2 regions of the Bradyrhizobium symbiodeficiens genome follow, and region 1 is predicted to be linked to the other one. Evidence: riboswitches for the same ligand, from Rfam matches in the RefSeq annotation. Region 1 holds a riboswitch; the other holds the start of a gene.
The links. Region 1 has a riboswitch for glycine ahead of CIT39_RS22255 (D-amino acid dehydrogenase). Riboswitches for the same ligand answer to the same signal wherever they lie in the genome.

Region 1 (15,604 bases):
GATCGTCCCACATGCGGGCCCGCCAAAAATTGTCGAGGCCGTCGAGCATCTCGCGCGTCAGGATGCCGTCGATCTCCGTGACGACGGCGCCAGCAGATTCGAATGCCTTTGCAGCTTTCACCGCAACCTCACGAACGGACCTTTCCGCGGGCAGGCCGACGCCGGCATCGAGCATCAATCCGATGCGTAGCTTGCGCGGTGATTTCTCCAGGCCCTTCCAGTTCAGCGGCTCGGCCGGCAGGCTCATGCCGTCGCGCCGGTCGGGCTTTGCGATCACGCTCATCATCAGTGCGCAATCGTCGACCGTGCGGGTCATGGGGCCGGCGACGCGGCCGACATAGGTCGGATCGATCGGCACGCGGCCGAAGCTCGGCTTCAATCCGACGAGGCCGCACCAGCCCGCGGGCAGGCGGACCGAGCCGCCGATGTCGGTGCCGAGATGCAGCGGGCCATAGCCGGCCGCCGCCGCGGCGCCGGCGCCCGCACTTGACCCGCCGGGATTCTTGGAGAGGTCCCAGGGGTTGCGCGCGAGTGCGTGGAAAGAGGAGAGCCCGGAGGACAGCATGCCGTAATCGGGCATGGTGGTCTTGGCGAAGATGATGCTGCCTGCCTCGCGCAGGCGCGCGGCGGGCGGGGCGTCCTTCTCGGCCGGGACGAGCTTGACGCTGGCGGCGCCCAGCGGCACCGGCACGCCCTTGGTCGCGATGTTGTCCTTCACCGTCACGGGTACGCCGTCGAGCGCACCGGACGGCTCGCCGCCGGTCCAGCGCGCGGTCGAGGCCTTGGCGGCCTCGCGCGCGCCGTCGGGATCGAACGCATAGAGCGCCTTCAGATGCGGTTCCCACGCAGCGACGTGCGCGAGCAAATCCTCAAGCACCTCGCTGGGCGAGAATTGCTTGGCGCGATAGCCCGCGATCAGATCGACCGCGGACAGATCGTGCAGCGAGGTGACCGCCTCTTCAACGCTCTTCTTAGGCATGAGCGCCAACCGGCATGCGGGTCTCGATGATGCGGGCGAACATGCTGGCGCCGATCGGCAGGATCTTGTCGTCGAGCACGAAGCCGGGATTGTGCACCGGCACCGAGCCGTCATGGCCGACCCAGAAATAGGCGCCGGGAATGGTCTGCAGCATGTCGGCGAAATCCTCGCTGCCCATCTTGGGCTGGGCGCGGGTGATGACGTTGGCGGGGTCGACGATAGTGCGCGCGACTTCCTCGACCACCTTGGACTGCTCAACCTGGTTGATCAGCACGTCGAAGGTGTCGCGGATGTCGACGTCGATCACGCATTCGTAGGCACTCGCGATGCCGGCGCAGATCGTACGGATGCGTTCCGCTATCAGAGTGCGGACTTCTTTCGAGAAGGTGCGGATGGTGCCGCAAAGATGCGCGTCGCCGGGGATGACGTTGTAGGCCGAGCCGGCATGGATCTGCGTGATCGAGATGACGGCGGCCTGGAGCGGCTCGACGTTGCGGCTGACGATGGTCTGGATCGCCTGCGCCAGCGTGGTCGCGATGATCACCGCGTCCTTGGAGCGCTCCGGCATCGCGCCATGCGCGCCGTAGCCGGTGATGCGCAGGTCGAAGAAGTCGGCGCTGGCCATCGCCGGGCCGGGCAGGATCGCGATCTCGCCGTGGTTGAGGTCGGGCGCGTTGTGCAGGCCGTACAGCTCGTCGCAGGGGAACTTCTCGAACAGGCCGTCCTTGATCATCGCGCGGGCGCCGCCGAGACCTTCCTCGGCCGGCTGGAAAATCAAATGTACGGTGCCGTCGAAGTTCTTGGTCTCGGCGAGGTAGCGCGCGGTGCCGAGCAGCATGGTGGTGTGGCCGTCATGGCCGCAGCCGTGGAAGCGGCCGGGGATTTTCGAGCTCCACTTCAGATTGGTGTTCTCCTCCATCGGCAGTGCGTCCATGTCGGCGCGCAGCCCGATGCGCTTGCTGCCCGAACCCTTGCCCTTGATGACGCCGATCACGCCGGTGCCGCCGAGGCCGCGATGCACCTCGATGCCCCAGCTCTTCAGCTTGTCGGCGACGATGCCGGAGGTGCGCACTTCCTCGAAGCCGATTTCGGGATGGGCGTGCAGGTCGCGGCGGATGGCGGTGAGCTCGTCGGCGTAACCGTCGATGCGGTCGATCGTGGGCATGTGTCTCTGTCCGGTTAGCGTGAGGGAGGCGTGAAAACGGAGCCGTTCGGCTTGATGCGGATGCCTGGCCGCAGGCGCGTCCAGGGCAGGGTGGCGGTGTCGGCCGGCATCGCGCCGGGGGCGGCGCAGATCATCAGCTCCTCCGCGATCGGCTCGAAATCGGCGCGGAAATGCACAGAGCTCTTGTTGACCAAAATCTTCTGCTCGGTCGGCTCGATGCCGACATAGCGGTACATCGCCTGGTCGGCGAGTTGCGCCTTGTGCGAGGAGACGACGACGCGGACGTCGCCGATGCGCAAGCAAGCTGAGGGGCCCATCTCCATCTCGCGGCCGCCATAGTACGGGCCGGGCGCGATGAAGCGGCCGTCGGAGAGGTTTTCGACCACGAAGGTCTCGGTATAGGGTTCGTCGCCGGGAATGCCGGACTTGCCGCCGAGCGACAGCGTCACGGTGGCACCGACGCCGGCGTCATGCGCGGCCTTGGCCGAGACCGGATCGTAGATCGCGCCGGTCGCCGCACTCGCTCTGTTGCGGACCAGCGCGCGCAGCATGCCTGTGGTGTCGGAATCGCCGCCGGCGCCGGGATTGTCCTGGGTGTCGGCGATGATGATCGGCTTGCTCGCGCCCTTCGCAAGTTCCATGGCGTGCCGCACGCCGTCGTCGGGCGACCAGATCTTGCCGTCGAAATCGTCCTCGTGGCTTTCGATCAGCTTGACGATCGCATCCGCCGCGCGATCGGCGTCCTCTTGCGTCTTGCCGTAGGCGAACACGCTCGGGCCGCAGTCGCGGAAATCGGCGGCGGGAAAGCCCGGTGCGAAAGACAGCGTCGGAACTGCGTCGGTCTCCAAGGCGGCGAGCTTTTCGTAGATGCCTTTGGTCGGCTGGTCGTTGGTGCATTGCCAGCTGATCGGGATCAGGAACGGCAATTGACGGAACGCTTTTGCAAAGCGCTGCTTCGTGTTCAGCAGCAAAGCGAGATGCCGCGCCGAGGCACGGCCGGTCTCCGCCATGTCGACATGCGGATAGGTGCGGTAGGCGATCAGCGCGTCGGCGTGTTCCATCATCTCGGGCGTGACGTTGGCGTGCAGGTCGAGGCTGGTGACCAGCGGAACGTCCTTGCCGATGACGCGGCGCACGCGCGCCAGGATCTCGCCTTCGCCGTCGTCGAGATGCTCGGTCACCATGGCGCCGTGCAGATCGAGATAGACCGCATCGAGCGGGCCGGCGGCCGCGATGCCATCGACCATCAACTTGACGATGCGCTCGAAGGCATCCCGGGTGACGTGCGCCGACGGGCTTGCACCGCAGGCGATCGTCGGAACGAGTTCCCAGCCATTGGCCTCTGCGCCGTCGACGAAGCCGGCAAGGCCGACATTGATGCGGCGCATCACCTTCAGGACGTCGGCGCCTTCAGTCATCGCCGGCCAGCCGCCGCCATGCTGGAAGTCGGCGAAGGTCGCCTTGGTGGGAGCGAAGGTGTTGGTCTCGTGCAGGAAGCCGCCGACGGCGATGCGTGTCATCAATTCTGGTCCGGTGAGCAAAGAGGGGGACGTTAGCCTTGGCCTTGCGGAGAGAGCAAGGCGGGACGCACTCGCGCCGCGCATAGGGTCAAGACGTTTTAGGAATGCTGCTCCGCCGTCATTCCGGGGTGCGCCAGTTGGCGCGAGCTAGGGTGCGCAATTGCGTACCCGAGAATCCATGGTGCAGCAAACTCTGTAGTTCGGTGCATTCCGGGCTCATCGCTTCGCGATGCCCCGGAATGACGACTGAGAGATTTAGGCGCTCGCCGCCACACCTTCCGACACCGGCCGAAAGTTCGCGAAATCCCAACCACGGCCCGGTGCTGCTTCCAGCAGAGCCCTTGTATAATCCTCTTTCGGATGCGTCAGCACCTCGGCGGCTGGGCCTTGCTCGACGACGCGGCCGTGCTGCATCACCACGACCTCGTCGCAGATCTGGGCGGCAACGCGCAAATCGTGGGTGATGAACAGGATCGCGATGCCGAGCCGATTCTGGATCTCGTCGAAGAGTTCCAGCACCTGTGCCTGGACCGAGACGTCGAGCGCCGAGACGGCTTCGTCCGCGACCAGCACGTCGGGATCGAGCGCGAGCGCACGGGCGATGGCGATGCGCTGGCGCTGGCCGCCGGAGAACTGGTGCGGATAGCGCGACACGGCGTCGGCCGGCAGGCCGACCAGCTCGAGCAGCTCGCGAGCGCGTTTCATCGCGTCGGCATGCGCGACGCCGTAATTGATCGGACCTTCGGCGATGCTCTCGCCGACGGTGACGCGCGGGTTGAGCGAGCGGTAGGGATCCTGGAACACGATCTGGATCTTCTTGCGGTGCGGCTGCAGCAGGCGGCGCGAGATGTCGGCGATCTCGCGGCCGGCGAGGCGCACGCCGCCGGAGGTCGGATCGATCAGGCGGACGATGCAGCGCGCCACCGTCGACTTGCCGGAGCCGCTTTCGCCGACGATGCCGAGCGTGCGGCCCTTGCGCAGCGTCAGCGTCACCTTGTCGGCGGCAACGACCTCGCGGCCTTTGCCGAAGAACGCGCGCTCCTTGTAGACCTTGCTGAGCTCGTTGGCTTCCAGCACGACAGGCTCGCGGCTCTCGTCGCGCGCCGCCCGCGGCACCAGGCTCGGCACCGCCGCGAGCAGATTGCGGGTGTATTCCATGGTCGGATTGCGCAGCACGGTCTCGAGCGGGCCGGTCTCGACCAGCCGGCCCTGACGCATCACGGCGACGCGGTCGGCGATCTCGGCCACCACGCCCATGTCGTGGGTGATGAACAGCACCGCTGTGCCGTGATCGCGCTGGAGGTCGCGGATCAGGGTCAGGATCTGCTTCTGCGTGGTGACGTCCAGCGCTGTGGTCGGCTCGTCGGCAATGAGCAGCTTCGGCTCGAGCACCAGCGCCATCGCGATCATGATGCGCTGGCGCTGGCCGCCGGAGAGGCGGTGCGGATAGGAGGCGAAGATGCGCTCGACCTGGGGCAGGCGCACCTGCTCCATCATCTCGAGGATGCGCTTCTTGCGCGCCCTGGCGTCGAGACTGGTGTGCGCGCGCAGCACCTCGTCGATCTGGCCGCCGACCGGCACCACCGGATTGAGCGCGGTCATCGGCTCCTGGAAGATCATCGCCATCTGCGTGGCGCGAAGCTGGCGCAGGCGGCGGTCGGTCGCGGTGAGGATCTCCTCGCCGACCAGCTTGACGCTGCCGGCGGTGGGCACCAGCGTTCCCTTCGGCAACAGGCCCATGGTGGTGAGCGAGGTCACCGACTTGCCCGAGCCGCTTTCGCCGACCAGGCACAGCGTTTCGCGCTCGCGGACCTGGATCGAGATGCCGTCGATGATCTTTGGCCCGCCCGGCTTCCTGCCGACGGAGACCACGAGGTTGTTGATGTCGAGGATGGTGTTGGTCATCACTTTATCGGTCATAACTTGCCTTCCCGCTGCTTCATGCGCGGATCGAGGGCGTCGCGGGCGGCATCGCCGATCAGGTTGATACTGAGGATGGCGATCGAGAGCAGAAGGCCCGGCCAGAAGATCAGCGACGGCTTGATCTGGAAGTACTGGCGGCCCTCGGCCATGATGTTGCCCCAGGTCGGCGTTTCCGGCGAGATGCCGGCGCCGAGGAAGGAGAGGATCGCCTCGGTGAGGATGGCGCTCGCGCAGACATAGGTGCCCTGGACGATCAGCGGCGCGATGGTGTTCGGCATCAGGTGCCGCCACATGATCTTCGGCAAGGACGAGCCGACCGAGATCGCCGCTTCCACATAAGGCTCCTCGCGCGCCGACAGCACCACCGAGCGCACCAGGCGCGCCACGCGCGGAATCTCCGGGATGGTGATCGCGATCAGCACCGTCCAGATGCTGGCGCCTGACAGTGAGACCACGGCGATCGCGAGCAGGATGCTCGGCATCGCCATCAAGCCGTCCATGACCCGCATCAGCACCGCGTCGACCAGCTTGAAGAAGCCGGAGACGAGGCCGATCGCGAGTCCGATGACGATCGAGAGGACCGCCGAGCCGATTCCGATCAGAAGCGAGATGCGGCCGCCATAGAGGACGCGCGAAGCCAGATCACGGCCATAGGCATCGGTGCCGAGCAGGAACTGCGCGGACGCCGGCTTCAATCGCTGCGACGGCGCGAGCTGGATCGGATCATGCGGCGCGATCAGCGGCGCGAGGATCGAGATCAGCACGATCAGCGTGAGCAGGATCGTCGCCATGGCGATGATCGGCGTCGAGGTCAGGAATCCGAAGCGCGGCCGCAGCGGCGACGTGATCGGAATGGACGACTGGGGAAGGGTATCGACCGACATGTTTGTCCTTAAATCCTTGCCTCAGTACCGGATCCGGGGATCAAGCAGGGTGTAGGCGACGTCGATGAGAAGATTGACGACGACATAGATCAGCGACGTCAGCAGGATCATCGCCTGGATCACCGGATAGTCGCGCGCCAGCACCGCATCCACGGTGAGACGCCCGATGCCGGGAATGTTGAACACGCTCTCCGTAACGACGACGCCCGAGATCAGGAGCGCAAAACCGGTGCCGATCACGGTAATGACAGGCACGGCCGCGTTGCGCAGCGCATGCCGCATCATCACGGCGACCTCGTTGATGCCTTTGGCGCGTGCGGTGCGGACGTAATCCTCGCCGAGCACGTCCAGCATTGCCGCGCGCGTCATGCGCGCGATCAGCGCGACGTAGATGAAGGAGAGCGCGCAGGTCGGCAGGATGATGCGCTCGAAGAACGGCCCGAAACCGGCGCTGATGCTCTTGAAGCCCTGCACCGGAACCCAGCGCAGATCGATCGCGAACACCTGGATCAGGATGTAGCCGACCACGAACACGGGCACCGAGAAGCCGAGCACCGACAGCCCCATCACGAAACGGTCGATCCAGGTGCCGTGCTTCCACGCCGCGATCACGCCTAAGGGAACGGCGACGATGACGGCGAGGATGATGGTCGACAGCGCGATCGAGATCGAGGGCTCGACGCGCTGGCCGATCATCTTCATGACGGGCAGGTTGGAGATCAGCGAGGTCCCGAGATCGCCGTGCAGCAGCTTGTTCACCCAGGTGATGAACTGCACGATCAGGGGCTCGTTGAGGCCGAGCGACGTGCGGATGCGCTCCAGCCGCTCCGGGGTGGCGTTGTCGCCGGCGAGGATCGCGGCGGGATCACCCGGCGTCAGCCGCAGCAGCAGAAACACGAACAGCGCGACGACGCCCATCACGGGCACCGCGGCCAGAACGCGACGAATGAGATAACCTAGCATACACCTATCTCCGGCTTCGGAACTTGGGTGGCCGCGAGGCCACCGTCGGATCTGTCGTATCTATCATGCGCGCCTGTCATCCGGAAAAGCCGTCCCTTGCGGGGCAAATAGTGTGCCAAGGGCAGGGCGGTAGCAAGGGGCCGCCCTGCGTGCGATCGGGACCACTCAGGATGCACGGCGTAGCTCGTGCTCGCCCCTGAGCGCGGGCACGGTCGACGGTGCGTTGAGCCCGCGCCAGCCGTCGATGGTGGCGGCAATCATCTGCGCGGTTGCGGCCGACAGCGTCCAGCCGAGATGGCCATGGCCGGTGTTGAAGAACACGCCCGGCAGCCGGCCCGCGCGCACCACCGGCATCATGTCCGGCATCATCGGCCGCAATCCGGCCCATGGCACGACGCGCGACGTTTCGACGTCGGGGAAGTTACTGCGCACCCAGTCGACCAGTGGTTGCACGCGGTCGGCGCGGATGTCGCGGTTGAAGTCGTTGAATTCGGCCGTGCCGGCCACGCGGAAGCGGTCGGCGCCGAGCCGGCTGGTGACGATCTTGGCGGCCTCGTCGAGCAGGCTGACGGTCGGGGTCGCGTTGCGGCTTGCAGCCGTATCGAGCTGCACGGTGATCGAGTAGCCCTTCACCGGATAGACGTTGACGCGCTCGTTGAGCAGAGTGGCGAAGTGGCGGCTCGCCACGCCGGCGCAGACCACGACGCCGTCCACCTTCAGCATGCCACGCGCGGATACGGCTGCATCGCTTGCCGCAAGATCAGCCCAGCCGATGACGTAGCCAGCGCCGGCTGGGGCGATCGAATCGATGTTGGCTTCGTGGACGAAGGTCGCGCCACGACGCTTGCAGGCCTCGGCAAGTCCGCGCGTGAATTTGTGGATGTCTCCGGTCGCATCCGAGGGCGTGAAGAAGCCGCCGTAATACTCTTTGCGCAGCGTCGGTTCGATGTTGCGGATCTCCTCCGCCGTCACCGGGCGGCGGTCGAGGCCTCCCTCCTGCAACAGCGCGTTGACGCGCAGGCCGGATTCGAAACCCTTCTTGTCGTGGTAGATGTGGAGAATGCCGCGGCGTTCGAGATCGAACTCGATGCCTTCGCGTGCCGCGATCTCGAACAGAAGCTTGCGGGCTTCGATCGCGAGGCGCGTCGTCTGGATGGTGTTGGCGCGATAGTTGCCGATGTTGGCGACGAACTCGCTCATCCACGAATATTTGTGCCAGTTCGGCCGCGGGTTCATCAGCAATGGCGCATCGCGCCGGAACATCCAGCGCAGGCCTTTCAGGATCGTCGCGGCGCTGTTCCACACTTCGGCATTGCTGGCGGAGAGCTGTCCGCCATTGGCGAACGAGGTCTCCATCGCGGCGTAACGGTGCTTGTCGAGCACCGTCACCTTGTAGCCGCGTTCGAGCAGGGCATAGGCAGTCGTTACGCCGGTGATGCCGGCGCCGATGATCGCGATATGGGTCATGATAGGTTCGGGGCTCCCGTGAGTTAAAGACGGCTAACCGCTGGCCGAAAGGCCGTTGGCGGCGCCCCATCTGTCACGGTTACCTGAGAGCTTGATCCGGCACCGACCCCAAGAAGTCAGCTCCGGACTATCCCCTTCGGTGGACGTCACGACCAGATCCGTCATGCCGTCTCTCTCCAGATCGTCCTGACGATACGGTCCTTTTGCCTGAGAGTTTCCGGGGCGGTTGCTCCGTCGGCGCCGCAAAGAAGGCCAAAACCCGCTTTGCGATCTCTCCCGCGTCGTCGCGTGGACCATCGAGCAGTACGATGCGCCTCATTTTTAGACAAGGCTAAATTTCGCCCTCGGCTGCCACGGTATTGTGCAGTGCAAAGGCGCTTCGATCACGCGAGAGTCGCCAGTAGTCCCGCCATCAGCCGGCCGCGCTCGACCAGGCTCTCGACCTCGATATACTCCTCCAGCGTGTGGCCATTGGCTCCACGCACGCCTAGGCCGTCGAGCGTAGGGATCCCCATTGCGCCGGTGAAGTTGCCGTCGGAGCCGCCAGGGGAGCTCGCATGCGGCAGCTCGGCGCCGAGCGACTTGGCGATGGCGCACGCCTTTTCGTAGAGCGCCATCGTGCTCGCGTCCGGCTCCCACACCGGCCGCGTCACGCCGCGTGTCACCTTGAAGGCGACGTCATTGTTGGTGCCCGACAGTGCCAGCATCCGCTCGACGCCGCGGTCGAGATCTGCCTGCCGCTTGGCCATGGAGAGCGCTTCGCCGGTGGCGGTCGTGGCAACGCAATTGACCCATTGCCCGCCATGCACGACGCCGACCGAGAAGGTGCAGTCCTCCGTTGTCATGGCGTCGATGGCGAGAATCTGCCGCGCCATCTCGCGGATGGCCGAGCGTCCCGCCGACAGCGTCGCGCCGGCGTGGCTCGGCCGGCCGGTCGCCTCGAGATTGAAACGTGCGATGGCGTAACGTCCGGTGGTGACGCCGTTGTCGGCGCGGCCGGGCTCCGGCACCAGCACGTATTTGTTGCGCGCGGCCTCGGCTTCGATGATGTCGCGTGTCGAGGGCGTGCCGACTTCCTCGTCCGGCGTGAACAGCACCGTGATCGGCAGCGGCGTGGTGAAGGATGCGCGCGCCAGTTGCCGGATCGCTTCCAGCGAGAGGTAGTTGCCGCCCTTCATGTCGTAAATGCCGGGGCCATAGCACTTGTTGCCCTCGCGCCGCCATTTCAGCTTCTCGATGGTGCCGACCGGATGGACGGTATCCATGTGTCCGGCGATCAGGATGCCGGGCTCGCCTTGCTTCGGATGGGGAAAGCGCGCGCGGACCACGCCGCCGAAGCCCTGCCGGCCCGCGATGCGCTCGATCGTCGCACCCATGATCGCCATATCCCGCGCCGCGATATCGAGCATGCGATTCACGGCCCCGGCGTCCCAGGTCGGGCTTTCGCATTCGACCCAGGTGCGCAGACCTTCGAGCATGGTCTCGGAATCGAAAGGAAGATTGGCTGGATTCATCTCAATGTCTCTCAAGCTTCGGAAGATGGAACGCGTATTGCATTGCCGCGGTCGGGACGAGTGGAGAGTGTTGTAGAGCCAAACCGATCTTTCTGGGAGCCTGTGCGCTTGCCGTCTGGGCCTGCAGCGAAACCGGATTGACGCGCTCGGCACGGTCTGCAAGTCTCGAAAGATAAAGGCGCTGCATGAGGTTAGTTCGCCCAAAGAACGAACCAAATGCTCAATCAATAGCCCGCCTTTGAACAGTTTCACGTCAGGAGAAACTTTTTATGTTGCACTTCATGCGCCGGGGGTCTCGCGCGTTCGCCTCCAAACTCGCGCTGTCTGTCGTCGCGCTTTCAACGGCGTTCGCCTCGCCGGTGCTTGCGGCCGGCAAGACCATCACCGCGGTGATGCATTCGGATCTGCGCATCATCGATCCGATCTTCACCACCGCCTACATCACGCGTGACCATGGCTACATGGTCTACGACACGCTGATTACGACGGATTCGAATTTCAAGATTCAGCCGCAGATGGCGGACTGGAAGATCTCCGACGACAAGCTCACCTACACCTTCACGCTGCGCGATGGCCTGAAGTGGCATGATGGCGCGCCGGTGACGGCGGAAGACTGCGTCGCCTCGCTCAAGCGCTGGGCCGCGGTCGACGGCATGGGCCAGCAGATGATGCAGTTCACCGCCAGCATCGAGGCAACCGATCCCAAGACCATTACGCTGAAGCTGAAGGAGCCTTACGGCCTGGTGCTCGACTCGATCGGCAAGCCGTCGTCGCGCGTCGCCTTCATGATGCCGAAGCGCCTCGCCGAAACGCCGCCGGACAAGCAGATTCCCGAACAGATCGGCTCGGGCCCCTTCAAGTTCGTGGCATCGGAATTCCAGCCGGGCGTGAAGGCGGTCTACGTCAAGAACACTGACTACGTGCCGCGTAAGGAGCCGGCGAGTTGGACCGCGGGCGGCAAGGTCGTGAAGGTCGACCGCGTCGAATGGGTCACCATGCCGGACGCGCAGACCGCGGTGAACGCGCTGCAATCGGGTGACATCGACTTCCTCGAGAACCCGTCGTTCGACCTCGTTCCGGTTCTCGAAGGCAACCCGGACCTCAACGTCCAGGTGCTGAACAAGTTCGGCTTCCAGACGCTCGGACGCATGAACTTCCTCTATCCGCCGTTCGACAATGTGAAGATCCGCCGTGCAGCGCTTCTGGCGATGAACCAGAAGGACGTGCTCGACGCACTCATCGGCAACCCCAAATACTACAAGATCTGCGGCGCCTTCTTCATCTGCGACACGCCTTTCGCGACCGACGTCGGTTCCGAATCGCTGGTCAAGGGCAACGGCATGGCGGAAGCCAAGAAGCTGCTCGCCGAGTCCGGTTATGATGGGACACCGGTCGTGATCATGGCGCCGGGCGACGTCACGACGCTGAAGGCTCAGCCGATCGTGGCGGCCCAGCTGCTGCGTGAGGCCGGCTTCAAGGTCGACCTGCAGGCGACCGACTGGCAGACGGTGGTGAGCCGCCGCGCGAGCCAGAAGCCCCCGAAGGAGGGCGGCTGGAACATGTTCTTCACCAACTGGGTCAGCGCCGACGTGTCCAACCCGATCTCCAATCTCTCGATTGGCGGCCAGGGCAAGAAGGGCGGCTGGTTCGGCTGGGCGGAGGACGCCAAGATCGAGAAGCTCAAGGACGACTTCGTCCGCGCTGGCTCACTCGATGCTCAGAAGAAGATCGCGACCGAGATACAGAAAGAAGCCTACGACCAGGTGATCTACATCCCGCTCGGCCAGTATCAGGCGCCGAGCGCGTGGCGGAAGTCGCTCACCGGCGTGATCGACGGCCCGGCGACGCCGATTTTCTGGAACATCGACAAGACTGAGTAGGCCGGACGCCTGCGTGTGAATGCGAACGGCGCCGCGGGTCTGACCGCGGCGCCGTTTTTTTGAAGCGATCCCTGGATTTGGTCTAGCAGTGGCTGCCGCGCACCTGCTCAAGCCCCTCACTTGCGAATGGCAGGCTGCTGCCCGGCCGATCTTCGGACCATGGGCGCCGGCGGGCGGGTTGTTCGATCTCCCGCCCGGGCCGATCCTCTCTGGTCTCTTGTTCCATCTCGCCATCCTCTCGATTGCTGCGGTACAACATCAGGAGCTGCGACAAGTTCCTCAGGTGGCGCTGCGATGATGCGGCTTGAACAGCCGTCCCTTCTCCACCACCAGCACGATCGCGAGCGCAGCGATCGTCGACAGGAAGAAGCCGACCGAGAACGGCATCAGTGTGCCGTCGAAGCTCTGTCCGATCGCCATGCCGACCACGATTCCGATCAGCGTCGTGATCGAGCCGTAGAGCGAGGAAGCAGTGCCGGCGATGTGGCCCTGCGGCTCCATGGCGAGCGCAGTGAAATTGGCGACCATCATGCCGAACGAGAACATCATGAGCGCCGACAGTGCCATGAACAGCGCGAGCGGTAGCACGTTCAGGATTTCGGTGACCAGCATGACGCTGGCGATGACGGCATAGAGCGTCAGCGCGCCGTGCGAGATCGCGCGCATGCCGAGCCGCCCGACCAGCCGCGAATTGAGGAAGCCGGCGATGGCAACGCCGGCTGCGACCGCCGCAAAGGCAAGCGGGAAATAATGGCCGAGATGATAGATGCCGGTGAACACCTGCTGCGCCGAGAACACGTAGGCAAACAGCGCCCCCATGACGCTGCCGGCGGCGATCGCATAGCCGATGGTCTGGCGATTGGTCACGGTCTGGCGGAAAGCGGCGAGGACGTCGGCGGGCGCCAGCGACCGGCGTTCCGACTCGGGAAGGGTTTCCGGCAGCCGCCACACGCTCCATGCGAGCGCGAGCAGGCCGTACAGCATCAGCACCACGAAGATGCCGCGCCACGCCGTCACCAGCAGCACCGCCTGTCCGAACGAGGGGGCGATCACGGGCACCGCGATGAACACCATCATGGCAAGCGACATCACGCTCGCCATGCGGCGGCCGGCATAGCAGTCGCGCACGATCGAGGTCGCGATCACGCGTGTCGCCGCGGTGCCGAGGCCCTGCAGCGCGCGCGCCAGCAGCAGCGTCTCGAACGAGGGTGCCGCGACCGCCAGCACGCTCGCCACCGCATAGACAGCCATGCCGCCGAGCAGCACCGGCCGGCGGCCAAAGCGGTCGGACAGCGGACCCATGACGAACTGGCCGGCGCCGAAGCCGATCAGGAAGGTCGACAGCACCAGCTGGAGATGGTTCGCAACGGGAATCTTGAAGGCTGCTCCGATATTGGGCAGTGCCGGCAGCATCATGTCCATCGCAAGCGGGTTCAGCGCCATGATGGACGCGATCACGATGACGAATTCCGGAAACCTCATCGGACGGTGTCCCGAGGACACCCAATCGTCGGCATTGACGTCAGACAAGAAGCTCACCTCTGAAATTGAGCGACTTTATCCATCGCTCATGCTGCGTTGCACAACCCATGTTTCGGGATGGCTGGCAGGCGGAGGAGGGGCGGACAAGAATTGGTGAGGAGACCGACCCCGCGCGAGCCGACCCGCGGATTCGGCTCAGGCCCGGAAACCAGTGATTCACCATCCCTCCCTAAAGATCGGCGGCCGGCGGGGCAGGTCGGCCGCGCGGGATGAAACGGAAACGCCTCCTGTCCACTGTGGCGGCCGATCGACGAGGCGCCGCTGGCGCCGCGAGAAGCAGACCAGACAAGGTATCCGATTGTGTCTGATGTCACCGGTACAGCACGATGGTTGGAGCCCTCGGCCGACACGGCTTCGAGGCGAAACATCTGGCTTGCCTGCCTGATCGCACTGACCGCGCTCTTGGTGCTTGGCAATCTCGCCAACGACGCCGTGCTCGATGTGAGATATGGCTGGGACACCCGCGTCAATTGCGCGGCGGTGGATGCCTATGCCGGCGGGCTCGATCCCTACTTCGTCAAGAACCTGAAGGGCACCAAGCTCTCTTACCCCTATCTGCCGGTGACGCTGGAGGCCTTTCGTCCTTTCTGCGCGGGCGGCATTCTGGTCGCTCATCACAAAGCTATCTTTCCTGTCCTCGCCGTGCTCTGCGGCCTCCTCTTGCCAGGTCTTGGTTTCCGGGAGCATGGCCGAAAGCGCCCGGGCGCTCGCGACGTCGGGCTCAGGGTGCTCTGCACGCTCGGCGCCTTCGTCGGTTTCGAATGGGTGCAGGCGTCGGGCAATTTCGCGATCCTGAGCGGCGTGCTGACCGCGATCGCGCTGAGGCTCCTGCTTTCTCTGCCTGCGTCCGGGTCGACGGAGGACCGCAGCTTTCCGTCGCGCCTCGCCGGCGCCGCGCTGCTCGGCCTCGTGATGTCGTTCAAGTTGGTGTTCCTTCCAGTGCTGGCCGCGCTGTACTTCCTGCCGCTGCCGCGCGGACGCAAGCTGACGCTGATCGCGATGGCTGTGTTCAGCTTCGCCTTGCCGATCCTGATATCGTGGCTGGCCTACCCCGATCTGTTCGCGAGTTGGCAGCTTGCGATGGCCGGAAAGATTCCCGACCAGCACCTCGTCGAACTGTTCGAGAGCAATCCGTCACTGCTGCTGCTGGCGCGGGATCTGATGGGCCATGTGGGCCTGATCGATAGCAAGCCGGCGATCTTCGCAACCTATGCAGTCGCCGCGACCGCGCTGGTGCTCGGACCATTCGCCCTGTCCGTCCTGCGCTTGATCGGGAAGCGGCCGGCGCACGAAGGAGGTTCGCTTCCCGGGCGGCTGGATCGCTGGCTGATGGATCACCCCCGCGTGGCGATGCGCATCACGGTGCTGGCGATGTTTGCGCTCTATCTCAGCTCGCCGCGCCTCAAGGAATATGCCTTCTTCGAGCTCGCGCTCTATGCCGCGATCCTGCTGGTCGATCTTTCGGCCATGGCGCTCGCCGCCGCGCTCACCGTCGGTCTCCTGATGCCCTCGTTGATCTCGATCGTGGGGACCTCCCTGGACGACAGTTTCATCCTGCTCGTCAGCGCACTGATGTTGTTCTGGGTGCTGCTGCTCGACGCCGGTCAAGCGGGCCGGGTGCCGGACACGGTCCAGCTATAGCCGTGGCGGTGGTAGAGCCTCACATCCCCGAATCCGCCATCCGACAGCAGCGCCTCCGCTTCGGCGCGTGTGTAGTATTTCGCGTAGGCGGGATTGAGCTGGTCGTAGATGGTCAAGCGGCGAACG
Region 2 (15,604 bases), 140 kb from region 1:
CAGAGCGCCAGCTTCGAGAAGACCCCGCTCCTGCTCGGACGGATGGCAGCCCGCATCGAAGCCCGTCCCGGTCCCGGCGTGCCCTGCATCGTCACCGCCTGGCCCACCGGCCGTGACGGCCGCAAGCGCATGGCCGAGGCCGCGCTCCACGACGAAGCCGGGAAGCTGCTCGCTGTGGCGAGGACGACATGGATCGCGGTGGAGCGCGAGGTGCAGCTCGGACGGGGGTGATACAAGCTCGATCCCGCAGGTGGGCGCGGCCTTACGCGCCTTTGCCCTACCGCAAGACCGCACTACAGCCACGTCTTGGAGAGACCCGCCGCAAGATGATCGATCGGAGCGCGAACGGCCCTCGGTAGACCTCGTGTCGTGAACACGAGATCAAGAGGTGGTACGCTTCACCACCTTCGACCGCCGGGCATTCGGTCCGGCGGTCAGGCAAACTGCCTTAATTTACCTTCCATCAAGCACGGCTTGCGATCAGGGAACCCTGTAAACACGGCTTTAGGACCACCCGCGCCTTATCATCCGCAGGACAAGGGGATGCTTTGGGATGCGGTCCGACGCTGGACGATACAGCTTGCCACGCTGGCGCGTGATGCAGTGGTTGACGGACGTCGGCCCCGACGTGCCGGCCGACATCCGTGCAGCCCTCATCGCCCAACTCTTCGGTGCGGTCCCGATCTTTGCCGGCGGCGCCATCAATTCGGTCGCGATCGCGGCCATCATCGCCTATCGACAGCAGACGGCGCCGCTCATCGCCTGGTTCGTGCTTGAACTCCTGATTTGCCTGGCGCGCCTCGCGATCCTGCTCGCAGCACATCGCGCGATCCGGCTGCACCGGCCGACCCCGACCGATCTTCATCTCCTGTTCTCGATGGCCTGGAGCCTGAGCCTCGGCCTCGGCGCAATGGCGAGCATCGCGAGCGGCGACTGGCTCGTGGCGATGCTTGCTTGCATGTCCACGGCGGCGATGATCGGCGGCATCTGCTTCCGCAATTTCGGTGCGCCGCGATTTGCCGGGCTCATGATCCTGATCAGTCTCGGCCCCCTCGTCCTTTACATCGCCCTTCTTGGCGAGCCGGTGCTCTACATCATGATCTACCAGATCCCGATGTATCTCGCGGCCATGACCGGCGCGGCCTTCAGGCTCAACAGGATGCTGATCACCACCATGCAGGCCGAGCGCGAGAACAGCCGCCGCGCGCACCATGACGCGCTCACGGGGCTGCTGAATCGCGCCGGATTTGTCGACGGCCTCGAGGCGAAGCTCGCGCAATCCATTCGCAAGAACCGCTCCTTTGCCCTGTTCTTCTCCGACCTCGACGCGTTCAAGCCGATCAACGACACGTTCGGACATGCAGCCGGCGATCAGGTGCTCAAGGTAGTCGCCGAGCGGCTGCGCAAGGCGGTGCCCGAAGGCGCGGCGATCGCGCGAATGGGCGGTGACGAATTCGTCGCGCTGGTCGATGGCGTCACGGCCGATCAGGCGCTGGCGATGGGACAACGCATCGTCGACGAGATCGCAGCCCCCTATCAGATCGATGGCGAGACCCCTGTCACCATCGGTGCGAGCGTCGGCATCGCATTGGCGCCCGATCACGGCTCCCAGGTCGACGAATTGCTCGTGGTCGCGGATAGGGCCCTTTACGAAGCAAAATCCGACGGCAAGTCACGCTGCTGCCTCGCCGGGCTCGATATCGGCCTGACGGCGCTGCGCCGGCTTCAGCACAGTGGCAGGCGGCCTGCGAACGCGACCAGCGTCGCCGCCTGAGCCGCGATCGATCCTCGATGTGTCTGCTCGCCCCGAGCTGGCGTGCAGAGCGTCGTAAGAAGCCGGGCGGTGATGATCGCGTCTCGAGGCGACCTTGCCGCGAGCACACCCCGCTTTGCCCACTATGTGGAGCCTCAAGCCGTCGAGCGGCGTTGAACCCGCGGTTGATCATCGATACGCTCGCAAATGTTGGTCAACAAAAGCGCCAGGGGGACGCGATGGTTCGCGAGTTTGCGGCATTTGCAATCGTTGCCACGGTCATTTGGATCTCTGGCGTCTCATCCGCCGACGCCCAGCAACGGGAGTTCAACACGCCCGACCTGGTGATCCTCAACGGAAAGGTTCTGACGCTGGATGACCGATCGACGGTCACGGAGGCCGTGGCCGTCGCAGATGGCAAGATCATCGCAACGGGGACCAGCGCTTCGATCAGGTCACTTGCCGGCGACCGGACCCGCGTGCTCGACGTGTCCGGCAAGACCGTCATTCCCGGGTTGATCGATACGCATGCTCACTTCAAGGCCGCTGGTCTGGGCGACTACGTCGTCATCATGGGCCGCGCCAAGACCGTCGCTGAAGCGCTCGAGGCCATCAAGTCATTCGCTGCCAAGACGAAGCCGGGCGAGTGGATCATAGGTGGCGGGTGGCATCCGCCGTCGCAACTGGCCGAGAAGCGCTATCTGACGCGGCAGGAGATCGATAGCGTTGCGCCGAACAACCCGGTCTATCTTCGAACCGTCGGGCACTTTTCGATGGCGAACACCATGGCACTGCAGCGGGTCGGGGTCGACAAGACCACCGAGGATCCGAGTGGTGGAAAGTTCGAGCGCGATGCGGCCGGCGAGTTGACCGGCCTGCTCGTGGAAACAGCGATCGATCGGGTCGAGAAGGCGGTGCCGCCCTGGACCGAAGACGACGAGATGCGGCAATTCACCATCGCCGAAGGCGTGCTGAACAGCTTCGGCATCACCAGTGCGATCGAAGGCGCGACAGAGCCGCGCGATATTCGGACGCTGCAGAAGCTTGTCGCATCCGGCAAAGCCACCTTGCGCACCGGCGTGATGTTCCGACCTGAGCCCCCGGCCGATCTGACGGCATGGGAAGCGATCATGTCGGGCAACGGAGCCTCTTCGGGTTTTGGCGACGATTGGCTCAAATTCGCCGGCATCAAGATCTTCTACGACGGCGGCATGACGTTGAAGACAGCGCTCATGCGCGAGGTGTATCCGGATTCACATGACAATTACCATGGCACCACGCAACAGACACCCGAGCGGTTGAAGCAACTCATCTCCATCTGCAACCGATATGACTGGCGGGTCGGTGTTCATGTCGTGGGCGACCTCGGTATCGACCAGGTGCTCGATGCGTTCGAGGCAGTGGATAAGGAAAAATCGATCCGCGACCGTCGCTTCGTCCTCATTCACGCCAGCCTGATCCGGCCAGAGCAGATGGAACGTGCGCAAAGGCTGGGCGTCCGCATCGATTTCCAGAACGTTTTCATGTGGGACAAGGCAGCGACCGTCGAACGTTTTCTCGGGAAAGCGATCGCGGACCGCGCCGTGCCGACCAGGACGCTGATCGAAAAAATGGGGCTCGACAGCCTCGGCGCCGGGACGGATTTTCCCGTCAACCCGATCAACCCCTTCCTCAACATGTACATCATGGTGACCAGGAAGGACCCCGCCGGAAAGGTCTACGGCGCGACGGAAGCCATCACCCGCGAGCAGGCCCTGCGACTCTACAGCAGCGCGGCCTCGCGCTACACCTTCGATGAAGCGCGCAAAGGGACCATTGAGCCCGGAAAGCTTGCGGACATCGTGGTGCTCTCCGCCGACTACACCGCCGTGCCGGAGGAGCAGATCAAGGACATCAAGGCGGACCTGACCCTGGTCGGCGGAAAGGTTGTCTTTCAGCGCTGACCCGGCGCTGATTGGCCAGGGTCATGCGCCCTGCTCGATCATCCCCTGCAGCCGCACCAGCTCCGCCTCCAGATCGCGCTCGACATCCGCCGCCCGGATCTCCAGCACGCGATAATCCCGCGCCTCCAGCCACGTCCGCCGGCCCGCACGATCTGCCGCGATTGCCTCGCCCTCGCCCGGGTTGACCAGCTCGATCGCGATCCGGTGCGGGAAGGAGACGAAGTCCGGGATATGGCGCCCCACCGGGGTCTGGCGCTTGAACCCGCCGGCGAAGCGGCGGTCGCGGGTCAGGGCCTGCCAGAGCAGGCGCTCGGCGTCGGTCGGGTTGCGGCGGAGCAAGCGGGCCAGACCACGGACGGTCGAGCCGCTGTCGGGCGTTCCACTGCCATGCTCGGCGAGCAGCGCGCGCAGGCGCGTGGCCTGCTCGCCGTCGAGCACACCGCCCTTGGCCGGGCCCTTGCGTCCCTCCGCGATCGCCATGATCACCCCGTGCAGGGTGTGCATGTCCTGCTTGGTCGGCTCCATCCTGGTGAAGATGTTGCGCAGGTTGACCAGCATGGTGTCGCGCTTCTCGGCCGGGCGCAGGAATTCCACCTTGTCGAGTTCGCGGATGAGGTTGTCGAAGAAGGCCTGCATCTGGTGCTGCGAGGCGCGCTCGGACCGCTCCGGCATGGCGTGCGGCAGCTCGCCTGAGGTCGCCCGCTTGAACCATTCATAGCCGACCAGCAGCACGGCCTGGGCGAGGTTGAGCGAGGCGAAACCCGGATTGACCGGGAAGGTGATGATGCGGTTGGAGAGGCCGACCTCCTCGTTGGTCAGTCCCCAGCGCTCGCGGCCGAACAGGATGCCGGCCTTGCCACCGGCCGCGACGTGACCCGCGATCTCGCCGGCCGCCGCTTCCGGCCCGACCACGGGCTTGGCCTGGTCGTGGGGGCGCGCGGTGGTGGCGAACAGCAGGTCGAGGTCGGCGACGGCGTCTTCGACCGTCCCAAACAACTGGACCTTTTCCAGGATGTGATCGGCGCCGGCCGCGGCGCGCTGAGCGGCGATGTTGGGCCAGCCGTCCCTGGGGTTGACGATGCGCAAGGCGCCAAGCGCAAAATTGCCCATGGCGCGCGCGGCCATGCCGATGTTTTCGCCCAGCTGCGGCTCGACCAGGATCACGATGGGACCGTCGAGGGACAAACCCGCCTTGCTCTTGTCAGTCCCCGACATCTCGTTTCGCTTTCACGCTGTCTCTCAGGGCCTTGGCAAGGCCGCCTCAGGAATTGATTCAAGCCGGTCGCCGGACCGGCTGCCCGTCCGCCTGTCGTTTGCCTGTCCTGACGAAATTCTCAAGGGAAATAACGGGTTGGAATCGACTTTTGAATCTCTGCCGAAGCCTCGGGCCCGCTCCGGCCTGCGGGGCCCTCCCCGCCCCCCGTCTGTGGGGGCTGGATCGGCTAAAAGTGCATAATCCCTTGGCTTTCGCCCGCCGCGTCTGGGTGCTATGAGGCGGCGGATATTCCCGTGGCGCGCTGAAAGCGCCGTTCCCAAGAGGCTTCCCCGATCATGGCAAAAATCAAGGTATCCAATCCCGTCGTCGAACTCGATGGCGACGAGATGACCCGGATTATCTGGCAGTACATCAAGGACAAGCTGATCACCCCGTTCCTGGATGTCGAGCTGATGTATTTCGACCTGGGAATGGAGTACCGCGACCACACCAACGATCAGGTCACCATCGACGCCGCCGAGGCGATCAAGAAGGTCGGCGTCGGCGTCAAATGCGCCACCATCACCCCGGATGAGGCCCGGGTGAAGGAGTTCAACCTCAAGCAGATGTGGAAGTCGCCGAACGGCACCATCCGTAACATCCTGGGCGGCGTGATCTTCCGCGAGCCGATCATCTGCAAGAACGTGCCGCGCCTGGTTCCCGGCTGGACCAAGCCGATCATCATCGGCCGCCACGCCTATGGCGACCAGTACCGCGCCACCGACTTCAAGTTCCCGGGCAAGGGCACGCTGTCGATGAAGTTCGTCGGCGAGGACGGCACCGTGATCGAGAAGGAAGTGTTCAAGGCCCCCGGCGCCGGCGTCGCCATGGAGATGTACAATCTCGACGACTCCATCATCGACTTCGCCCGCGCCTCGCTGAACTACGGCCTGCTGCGCAACTACCCGGTCTACCTCTCGACCAAGAACACGATTCTGAAGGTCTATGACGGCCGCTTCAAGGACATCTTCCAGGACATCTACGACCGCGAGTTCAAGAAGGAATTCGAGGCCAAGGGCCTGACCTACGAGCACCGCCTGATCGACGACATGGTGGCCTCGGCGCTGAAATGGTCGGGCGGCTACGTCTGGGCCTGCAAGAACTACGACGGCGACGTGCAGTCCGACACGGTCGCGCAGGGCTACGGCTCGCTCGGCCTGATGACCTCGGTGCTGCTCACCCCCGACGGCAAGACCGTCGAGGCCGAAGCCGCCCACGGCACGGTGACCCGACATTATCGCGAGCACCAGAAGGGCAAGGAGACCTCGACCAACTCGATCGCCTCGATCTTCGCCTGGACCCGTGGCCTGTCGCACCGCGCCAAGCTCGACAACAATGCCGAGCTCGCCAAGTTCGCCAACACGCTGGAGAAGGTCTGCGTCGACACCGTCGAGGCCGGCTACATGACCAAGGATCTCGCGCTCTTGGTCGGCGCCGACCAGCGCTGGCTCTCGACCACCGGCTTCCTCGACAAGGTCGCCGAGAACCTGACCAAGGAGCTGGCGGGCTGAGCCGACCGCAATTTCGCCCGACTGGGCCAGACATCATCACGGGCCGCGCAACAGCGCGGCCCGTTTCTTTTTGGGACCTTGCCCGGAGATGCCACCATGTTCATCAAGCTTGCCGGCCCCACAATGCTGCTCGCGGCCCTGATCGGGCCGGCCGGGGCTGCAGAGCCGCTTCCCGACGCCATCGCCGCACCGGGCGAGAGCGTCGTGCTCAGCGTCCACGCCGAAGGCGCGCAGGTCTACGAATGCAAGGCCGGTAGCGACGGCAAGCTCGCCTGGGCCTTCCGCGAGCCGATCGCGACGCTGCTGTCCGAGGGCAACACGATCGGCCGGCATTATGCCGGCCCGAACTGGGAGCTCGCCGACAGCAGCGCCGTGGTCGGCAAGGTGATCGGCAACGCACCGGGTACGACGGCCGCCGATATCCCCTGGCTGAAGCTGGAGGTCACCGCCCGCCGCGGCAGCGGCACCCTCACGCCTGTTACCACGGTCCAGCGCATCAACACCCATGGCGGCAAGCTCGACGGTTCTTGCGACAAGGCCGGCGAGTTCAGAAGCGCGCCCTACTCGGCCGAGTATGTTTTCCTGAAGAAAGGCTGAGACCGATGCTCTTCATGGTGATCGAACGCTTCAGGGACCGCGACCCAATTCCGGTCTACCGGCGCGTGCGCGACGAGGGCGTCAAGTTTCCGGAAGGCCTGAAATATCTCGGCAGCTGGATCGAGCCGAATTTCGACCGCTGCTTCCAACTGATGGAATGCGACGACGCTCGCCTGCTGCAGGAATGGGTGTTGAACTGCCAGGGCAACGGCATGACGTTCGAGATCGTGCCCGTCGTGCCCAGCAAGGAGACGCGCGAGGTTGTCGCGCCCTTCCTCGACGGAACGTGACGGCTACCCCGGGCCCTCTTCCTGCTTGGCCTGAGCCAGCTCCGCCAGCGCGAGGTCGCCGGTATCGGCGAGCCGCGCCTTGGCAGTGGTGTGGACGTGGTCGGCCAGCGTCGGCATGCGTTCGATCAGCGCGTGAAAATCCTGGGCGTCGAGCACCAGCAGGCGCGTCTTGCGCGTCGCCGTCACCGTGCCGCTGCGTTTTGTTTTGTGCAGCAGCGCGATCTCGCCGAAGAAGGTGCCGTCGGTGAGCCGCACGTGCTGGCTCGGCAGCGCGATCTCGACCTCGCCGGCGGTGATGAAATACATCGACGAGGCCGCATCGCCGCGGCGGACCAATATCTCTCCCTGCTCGATGGTGCGCGCGCGCAAGAGGCGCATGATGTCGGCGATCTCGGCGGCCGACAGATGCGAGAACAGCGGCACCCGCGCCAGCATGCCCCAGGTGACGACGAAGTCGCGCCGCTTCACCTCCTCGGCAAAGGCGGTGGAGATGATCGCGACCGGCAGCGCGATCATGGCAAAGCCGCTGATGATGGCGAAAGTGGAGACCAGCTTGCCGAGCGCCGTCACCGGGACCACGTCGCCATAGCCGACGGTGCCGAGCGTCACGATCGCCCACCACATCGCCTGCGGGATGGTGCCGAGCTTGTCCGGCTGCACGTCGCGCTCGATGGCGTAGAGCAGCGAGGCGAAGGTCAAGACCGCGCCGATCAAAATGACGATGCAGCCGATCAGCGCCCGCCGCTCGGCATGGACAGCGGCGAGCAGCGAGCGCATCGCCGGCGAGTACCGGATCAGCTTGAAGAACGGCAACACGCCGAGGGCCGCCAGCGTCGTGTGCCGGCCGGTGGCGAGCACGATGGACGCGGGCAGGAACGCCATGAGGTCGATGATGCCGAGCGTCGAAAAGACGTAGCAGAGCCGGTCGGACAGCGCGGAGCCTTTGCGCTGGGTGTGGCCCGCCACGGTCCACAGCCGCGCCAGATATTCCAGCGCGAACACGATCACGGACAGGGTGGTGATGGCTGCGAACAGCGTGCCGAACTGCGCGTCCAGCTCCGGCACCGAGGCGAGGACCATCGCGGCCACATTGAGCACGATGACGCCGATGATGATCTGGATGAAGCGCGACCCGGCCGAATAGGCCAGCGGATCGTGCTCCAGCAATTCATAGAGGCGATCCCTCACATTGGGATCGCGCAAGCCACGTCCTCGCGGAACGGGGCGCATGGCGATTTACGCGCCTGCCATCGCTTTTTCGATCGCCGCCAGCGCCTCGGTTGCCTTGGCTCCATCGGGGCCGCCGGCCTGCGCCATGTCGGGCCGGCCGCCGCCGCCCTTGCCGCCGAGCGCTTCGGAAGCGATCTTGACCAGGTTCACGGCGTTGAAGCGCGCGGTGAGGTCGGCGGTGACGCCGACCACCACGCCGGCCTTGCCGTCCTCGGTGACGCCGACGATCGCGACGACGCCGGAGCCGATCTGCTTCTTGCCGTCGTCGGCGAGGCTCTTGAGATCCTTCATCTCGATGCCCTCGACCGCGCGCGCCATCAGCTTGACGTCGCCGACCTCACGCACGGCCGCGGCTGCACCATTGCTGCCGGCGGACGCACCGCCGCCCATCGCCAGCTTCTTGCGGGCGTCGGAGAGCTCGCGTTCGAGCTTCTTGCGCTCGTCCATCAGCGCGGTGATGCGCGCGGGGACGTCGTCGATCGAGGTGCGCAGCTCGTTCGCCGCGGTCTTGGCCAGCGCCATGGTCTCGTTGGCGTGCCTGCGCGCGTAATTGCCGGTCAGCGCCTCGATGCGGCGCACGCCCGAAGCAACCGCGCTCTCGCCGGTGAGCGTGATCAGGCCGATATCGCCGGTGCGCTTGACATGCGTGCCGCCGCAGAGCTCGACCGACCAGCCGAGCGCGTTGGTGCCGCGCTCGCGCGCGGTCCTGCCCATCGAGACGACGCGAACCTCGTCGCCATATTTCTCGCCGAACAGCGCGCGCGCCCCGGCTTCGCGGGCCTCGTCAACGCCCATCACGCGCGTCGTGACCTCGTCATTCTCAAGCACCACGTCGTTGGCGATGTCCTCGACGCGGGCCAGCTCCGCCGCCGTGATCGGCTTCGGATGCACGAAGTCGAAACGCAGGCGGTCCGGCGCGACCATCGAGCCGCGCTGGGCGATGTGGTCGCCGAGCACCTGGCGCAGCGCCTCGTGGATGAGATGCGTTGCCGAGTGATGCGCGCGGATCGAGAAGCGCCTGGAATGATCGACCTCGAGCTGGAGCGCTGTGCCGAGCTTCAGCTCGCCGCTCTCGACCTTGCCAACGTGAACGAAGAAATCGCCGAGCTTCTTCTGCGTGTCGGTGACGCGGAACTTGATGCCGCCCTCGCCCGTGAGCACGCCTGTGTCTCCGACCTGGCCGCCCGATTCCGCGTAGAACGGCGTCTGGTTCAGCACGATCGCGCCGGTCTCGCCGGCCTTGAGGCTCGTGGCTTCCTTGCCGTCCTTCACCAGCGCGGTCACCACGCCTTCGGCGCTCTCGGTCTCGTAGCCCAGGAATTCGGTCGCGCCCAGCTTTTCGCGCAGCGGAAACCAGATCGCTTCAGAGGCGGCTTCGCCCGAGCCCTTCCAGGACTCGCGCGCCTTGGCCTTCTGGCGCTCCATCGCGTCGGTGAACGAGGCCTGGTCGACGCTGATGCCGCGCGACTTCAGCGCGTCCTGCGTCAGGTCCAACGGAAAACCATAGGTGTCGTAAAGCGTGAAGGCGACGTCGCCGTCGAACATGTCGCCCTTCTTCAAGGACGCGCTCTTCTCGTCGAGGATGGCAAGGCCGCGGGTCAGCGTCTTGCGGAAGCGGGTCTCTTCCAGCCGCAGCGTTTCCTCGATCAAGTTTTCCGCGCGCATCAAATCGGGATAGGCCTGGCCCATCTCGCGCACCAGCGCCCAGACCAGGCGATGCATCAGCGGCTCCTTCGCACCCAGCAGCTGCGCATGGCGCATCGCTCGGCGCATGATCCGGCGCAGCACGTAACCGCGGCCCTCGTTCGAGGGCAGCACGCCGTCCGCGACCAGGAAGGCCGAGGAACGCAGATGGTCGGCGATGACGCGGAACGAGGCGACGGTCTGCTCGTTCGGCCCGTGGCCTAGCGCCGACGATGTCGCGTCGATCAAATGACGGAACAGATCGGTCTCGAACACGCTGTCGACGCCCTGCATGATGCTGGCCATGCGCTCCAGCCCCATGCCGGTGTCGATCGAGGGACGCGGCAGATCCACGCGCTCCTCCTTCGTCACCTGCTCGTATTGCATGAACACGAGATTCCAGAATTCGAGAAAGCGGTCGCCGTCCTCTTCCGTTGAGCCTGGCGGGCCGCCCCAGATGTGATCGCCGCGGTCGATGAAGATCTCCGAGCACGGGCCGCACGGACCGGTGTCGCCCATCGCCCAGAAATTGTCCGAGGTCGGGATGCGGATGATGCGATCCTCGGAGAAGCCGGCGATCTTCTTCCAGAGGCCGGCCGCCTCGTCGTCGGTGTGATAGACGGTGACGAGCAGCTTGTCCTTCTTCAGCCCGTATTCCTTGGTGATCAGCTTCCAGGCCAGCTCGATCGCGCGCTCCTTGAAATAGTCGCCGAACGAGAAGTTGCCGAGCATCTCGAAGAAGGTGAGATGGCGCGCGGTGTAGCCGACATTGTCGAGGTCGTTGTGCTTGCCGCCGGCGCGAACGCATTTCTGCGACGTGGTGGCGCGCTGATAGGGCCGCTTCTCGACGCCGGTGAAGACGTTCTTGAACTGCACCATGCCGGCATTGGTGAACATCAATGTCGGGTCGTTGCGCGGCACCAATGGCGAGGACGACACGATCTCGTGGCCGTTCTCGGCAAAGAAGTTCAGAAAGGTCGACCTGATCTCGTTGACGCCGCTCATGTTCATCCAATCGGGTGTGCCTGGACCCGCTTCTCGCCATCCAAACCGTAACGTTGAGGCTGATATCTGCGGGCCAAAGCGCTTTTAGACAAGGCCAGCTGCGCTGTCCAGAAACTGTGCAAGGAGATCAGAGGGTTGCCGCAGGCGCTCAATCCCGTTGGATAGGACGCGCGGACGCGTTGACAGGCTTGGCCCCGCTGTGGTCTTTACCCATCTGTATCGTACGGCCACGTCGGGAGAGACCGGCTTTAGGCAGCCGGCGCCGAAGGAGCAACCGCCCCGGAAACTCTCAGGCAAAAGGACCGCGTGGCTTTGACAGCATCTGGAAAGAGGCGCCGACGGGCAAATACCTTTTAAGGAAGGTTTGCCCGGATGGCTCCCGCCGACGGGATAATACTCTCAGGCACAGCGACAGATGGGGCTTCGACTGGTGTCCTCAGGGAATCCTCCCGGGGGAACCGCCGAGGGCCCCTGTGATGCTAGCGCGCGACGACCAAGATTCCTTGAAACGTACGCCCCTTCATGGGCTTCATGTCTCCCTGGGCGGCAAGATGGTGCCGTTCGCGGGCTATGACATGCCCGTGCAGTACCCCGCGGGCGTGCTGAAGGAGCACCTCCATACCCGGGCCTCCGCCGGCCTGTTCGACGTCTCCCATATGGGCCAGATCGCGCTCCGGCCGAAATCCGGCAGGGTCGAGGACGCCGCCCGCGCGCTGGAACGGCTGGTGCCGCAGGATATCGTCGCGATCGCGCCGGGGCGGCAGCGCTACGCCCAGTTCACCAATGAAGACGGCGGAATTCTCGACGATCTCATGGTCGCCAATTTCGGCGATCACCTCTTTCTGGTCGTCAACGCCGCTTGCAAGGAAGCGGACGAGGCCCATCTGCGCGCGAATCTCTCCAGCGACTGCGTCATCGAGCCGCTCGCAGATCGCGCGCTGATCGCGCTACAGGGGCCGAAGGCCGAGGCCGCGCTGGCGAAATTGTGTGCAGAGGCGCCCGCCATGAAGTTCATGGATTCCGGCCCGCGCAAGGTTGCCGGCATCGACTGCTTCGTCTCGCGCTCCGGCTATACCGGCGAGGACGGTTTTGAAATCTCGGTTCCGGCGGCCGATGCCGAGCGTCTCGCCAAAACGCTGCTGGACAATCCGGACGTGCTGCCGATCGGCCTGGGCGCCCGTGACAGCCTGCGGCTGGAGGCTGGGCTCTGCCTCTACGGCCACGACATCGACACCGCGACCACGCCGGTCGAGGCCGCGCTGGAATGGTCGGTGCAGAAGTCCCGCCGCAGCGGCGGCGCGCGCGCCGGCGGCTTTCCCGGTGCCGAAAAAATCCTCGCTCATTTCGATCACGGCGCGGCCCGCCGCCGTGTCGGCCTGCTCGCCCAGGGACGCGCGCCGGTCCGCGAGGGCGCGCTGCTGTTCGCCGACGGCGCGGGCGGCGAGCCGATCGGACAAGTCACCTCGGGCGGTTTCGGCCCGAGCCTGAATGCGCCGGTCGCGATGGGTTATGTGCCCACGAGCCAAAGCGCGCTCGGCACAAACCTGTTCGCCGAAGTGCGCGGCCAGCGCTTGGCCGTGCAGGTCGCGGCCATGCCTTTCGTCAAGAACACCTACAAACGCTGAGGATCGACAATGACCACCACGCTGTACACCTCCGACCATGAATGGCTCGCTATCGACGGTGACGTCGCCACCGTCGGGATCACCGACTACGCGCAGTCGCAGCTCGGCGACGTCGTGTTCGTCGAATTGCCCAAGGTCGGCCGCACCCTGAAGAAGGCGGAAGCCGCCGCCGTCGTCGAATCGGTCAAGGCCGCCTCCGACGTCTACGCGCCTGTAACCGGCGAAGTGCTCGAAACCAATGCCGAGCTCGTGGCCGAGCCGGCGCTGGTGAACTCGGACGCGCAAGGCAAGGCCTGGTTCTTCAAGATCAAGATGGCCGACAGGAGCGAGCTCGGCGGCCTCATGGATGAAGCCGCGTACAAGACGCATACGGCTTAAGGACGATGGAGCAAGCGATGACCGCGCACCGCAAGACCAACGGCGACACCGCCGCCAGTTTCGTTCGCCGCCATATCGGCCCGTCGGCGCGCGACGTCACCGCCATGCTCGAAACCGTCGGCGCGAAAAGCGTCGACACCCTGATGGCGGAGACGCTGCCGGCCTCGATCCGGCAGGCCACCCCGCTCGATCTCGGCAAGCCCTTGAGCGAGACCGAGGCGATCGCGCATATGGCCGAACTCGCTGCGCAGAATCAGGTCTTCACCTCGCTGATCGGCCAAGGCTATTCCGGCACGATCCTGCCCGCGGTGATCCAGCGCAACATCCTGGAGAACCCGGCCTGGTACACGGCCTACACGCCCTATCAGCCCGAGATCAGCCAGGGCCGGCTGGAGGCACTGCTCAACTTCCAGACCATGATCTGCGACCTCACCGGGCTCGACGTCGCCAACGCCTCGCTGCTCGACGAGGCCACCGCCGCAGCGGAAGCGATGGCGCTCGCCGAGCGGCACTCGCAGGTCAAGGCGCAAGCCTTCTTCGTCGACAAGGACGTGCATCCGCAGACGCTGGCCGTGATGCGCACCCGCGCCGAGCCGCTCGGCTGGACCCTGATCGTCGGCGATCCCCTCACCGATCTCGACAAGGCCGACGTGCTCGGCGCGCTGCTGCAATATCCCGGTTCTTCCGGCGCGGTGCGCGACCTCCGGCCCGCGATCGCGACACTTAAGGCCAAGGGCGCGCTCGCGATCGTCGCGGCCGACCTGCTGGCCCTGACGCTGCTCGCCTCGCCCGGCGAGCTCGGCGCCGACATTGCGATCGGCTCGGCGCAGCGTTTTGGCGTGCCGATGGGTTATGGCGGACCGCACGCGGCCTATATGGCGGTGCGCGATGCGCTGAAGCGCTCGCTGCCCGGCCGCATCGTTGGCCTGTCTGTGGACTCGCGCGGTGCGCCTGCCTACCGGCTCGCGCTGCAGACCCGCGAGCAGCACATCCGCCGCGAGAAGGCGACGTCGAACATCTGCACCGCGCAGGTGCTGCTCGCCGTGATCGCCTCGATGTACGCTGTCTATCACGGCCCCGAAGGCCTGACGCAGATCGCGCGCAATGTGCATCGCCGCGCCGCCGTGCTGGCGAGCGGCCTGCGCAAGCTCGGCTTTGCGCTTGATAGCGAGAACTTCTTCGACACAATCAGCGTCGATGCAGGCGCCAAGCGCGCCGAGATCGTCGCCCGCGCAGCAGCTGAGAAGATCAATCTCGGTGTGGGCGTGACGAATCTGCGCATCGCGCTCGACGAGACCACGACGTCAGCGACGGTCGAAGCAGTCTGGCGTGCCTTCGGCGGCACGCTTGCTTACGCCGAGGTCGACGCGGAGACGCGCGAGGCGCTGCCGGACGATTTGAAGCGCACCACCGCGTTCCTGAGCCATCCCGTGTTCCACGCGCATCGCTCGGAGACCGAGATGCTGCGCTACATGCGCAAGCTCAGCGACCGCGACCTCGCGCTCGACCGCGCGATGATTCCGCTCGGCTCGTGCACCATGAAGCTGAACGCGACCACCGAGATGATGCCGCTGACCTGGCCGGAGTTTGCGACGCTGCATCCGTTCGTCCCGCGCGAGCAGGCGGCCGGCTATCACGCGCTGTTCGCGCGGCTGGAAAAATGGCTGTGCGACATCACCGGCTATGACGCGATCTCGCTGCAGCCGAATTCGGGCGCGCAGGGCGAATATGCCGGGCTTTTGGCCATCCGCGGCTACCATGCCGCGCGCGGCGAGACGCACCGCAAGATCTGCCTGATCCCCTCCTCCGCCCACGGCACCAACCCGGCCTCGGCCGCGATGGTCGGCATGGACGTGGTGGTGGTCGCCTGCGAGAAGAACGGCGACGTCGACGTCAATGATCTCCGCGCCAAGGCCGAGAAGCATTCCAACGACCTCGCCGCGGTCATGATCACCTATCCCTCGACCCACGGCGTGTTCGAGGAGCACATCCGCGAGATCTGCGACATCGTGCACGGCCATGGCGGCCAGGTGTATCTGGACGGCGCCAACCTCAATGCGCAAGTCGGCCTGAGCAGGCCCGGCGATTACGGCGCCGATGTCAGCCATCTCAATCTGCACAAGACCTTCTGCATCCCGCATGGCGGCGGCGGCCCCGGCATGGGCCCGATCGGCGTCAAGGCACATCTGGCGCCGTTCCTGCCCGGTCATCCCGCGACAAAGGCTGACGCACCGGTCGGCCCGGTCTCGGCCGCCCCGTTCGGCTCGGCATCGATCCTGACCATCTCCTACATCTATATCCTGATGATGGGCGGCGAAGGCCTGAAGCGCGCCA

Region 2: another riboswitch for glycine. It lies ahead of gcvT (glycine cleavage system aminomethyltransferase GcvT); the one in region 1 lies ahead of CIT39_RS22255 (D-amino acid dehydrogenase).

Annotation. Positions count from the first base shown of each region.
Region 1 is NZ_CP029427.2:4,722,583-4,738,186, reverse strand. Features, by position in the region: gene CIT39_RS22285 (amidase) at 1-979, opposite strand, end outside; gene CIT39_RS22280 (M20 aminoacylase family protein) at 972-2,144, opposite strand; gene CIT39_RS22275 (M81 family metallopeptidase) at 2,159-3,664, opposite strand; gene CIT39_RS22270 (ABC transporter ATP-binding protein) at 3,920-5,569, opposite strand; gene CIT39_RS22265 (ABC transporter permease) at 5,581-6,471, opposite strand; gene CIT39_RS22260 (ABC transporter permease) at 6,493-7,434, opposite strand; gene CIT39_RS22255 (D-amino acid dehydrogenase) at 7,600-8,901, opposite strand; glycine riboswitch at 8,970-9,083, opposite strand; glycine riboswitch at 9,087-9,190, opposite strand; gene CIT39_RS22250 (M20/M25/M40 family metallo-hydrolase) at 9,285-10,415, opposite strand; gene CIT39_RS22245 (ABC transporter substrate-binding protein) at 10,685-12,295, shown strand; gene CIT39_RS22240 (multidrug effflux MFS transporter) at 12,575-13,825, opposite strand; gene CIT39_RS22235 (hypothetical protein) at 14,138-15,478, shown strand; gene CIT39_RS22230 (class I SAM-dependent methyltransferase) at 15,442-15,604, opposite strand, start outside.
Region 2 is NZ_CP029427.2:4,865,192-4,880,795, forward strand. Features, by position in the region: gene CIT39_RS22955 (hotdog family protein) at 1-231, shown strand, start outside; gene CIT39_RS22960 (diguanylate cyclase domain-containing protein) at 554-1,774, shown strand; gene CIT39_RS22965 (amidohydrolase) at 1,993-3,696, shown strand; gene CIT39_RS22970 (TrmJ/YjtD family RNA methyltransferase) at 3,718-4,911, opposite strand; gene CIT39_RS22975 (NADP-dependent isocitrate dehydrogenase) at 5,248-6,462, shown strand; gene CIT39_RS22980 (DUF3455 domain-containing protein) at 6,559-7,059, shown strand; gene CIT39_RS22985 (DUF3303 domain-containing protein) at 7,065-7,349, shown strand; gene CIT39_RS22990 (cyclic nucleotide-gated ion channel) at 7,353-8,579, opposite strand; gene alaS (alanine--tRNA ligase) at 8,586-11,267, opposite strand; glycine riboswitch at 11,491-11,581, shown strand; gene gcvT (glycine cleavage system aminomethyltransferase GcvT) at 11,744-12,892, shown strand; gene gcvH (glycine cleavage system protein GcvH) at 12,902-13,270, shown strand; gene gcvP (aminomethyl-transferring glycine dehydrogenase) at 13,288-15,604, shown strand, end outside.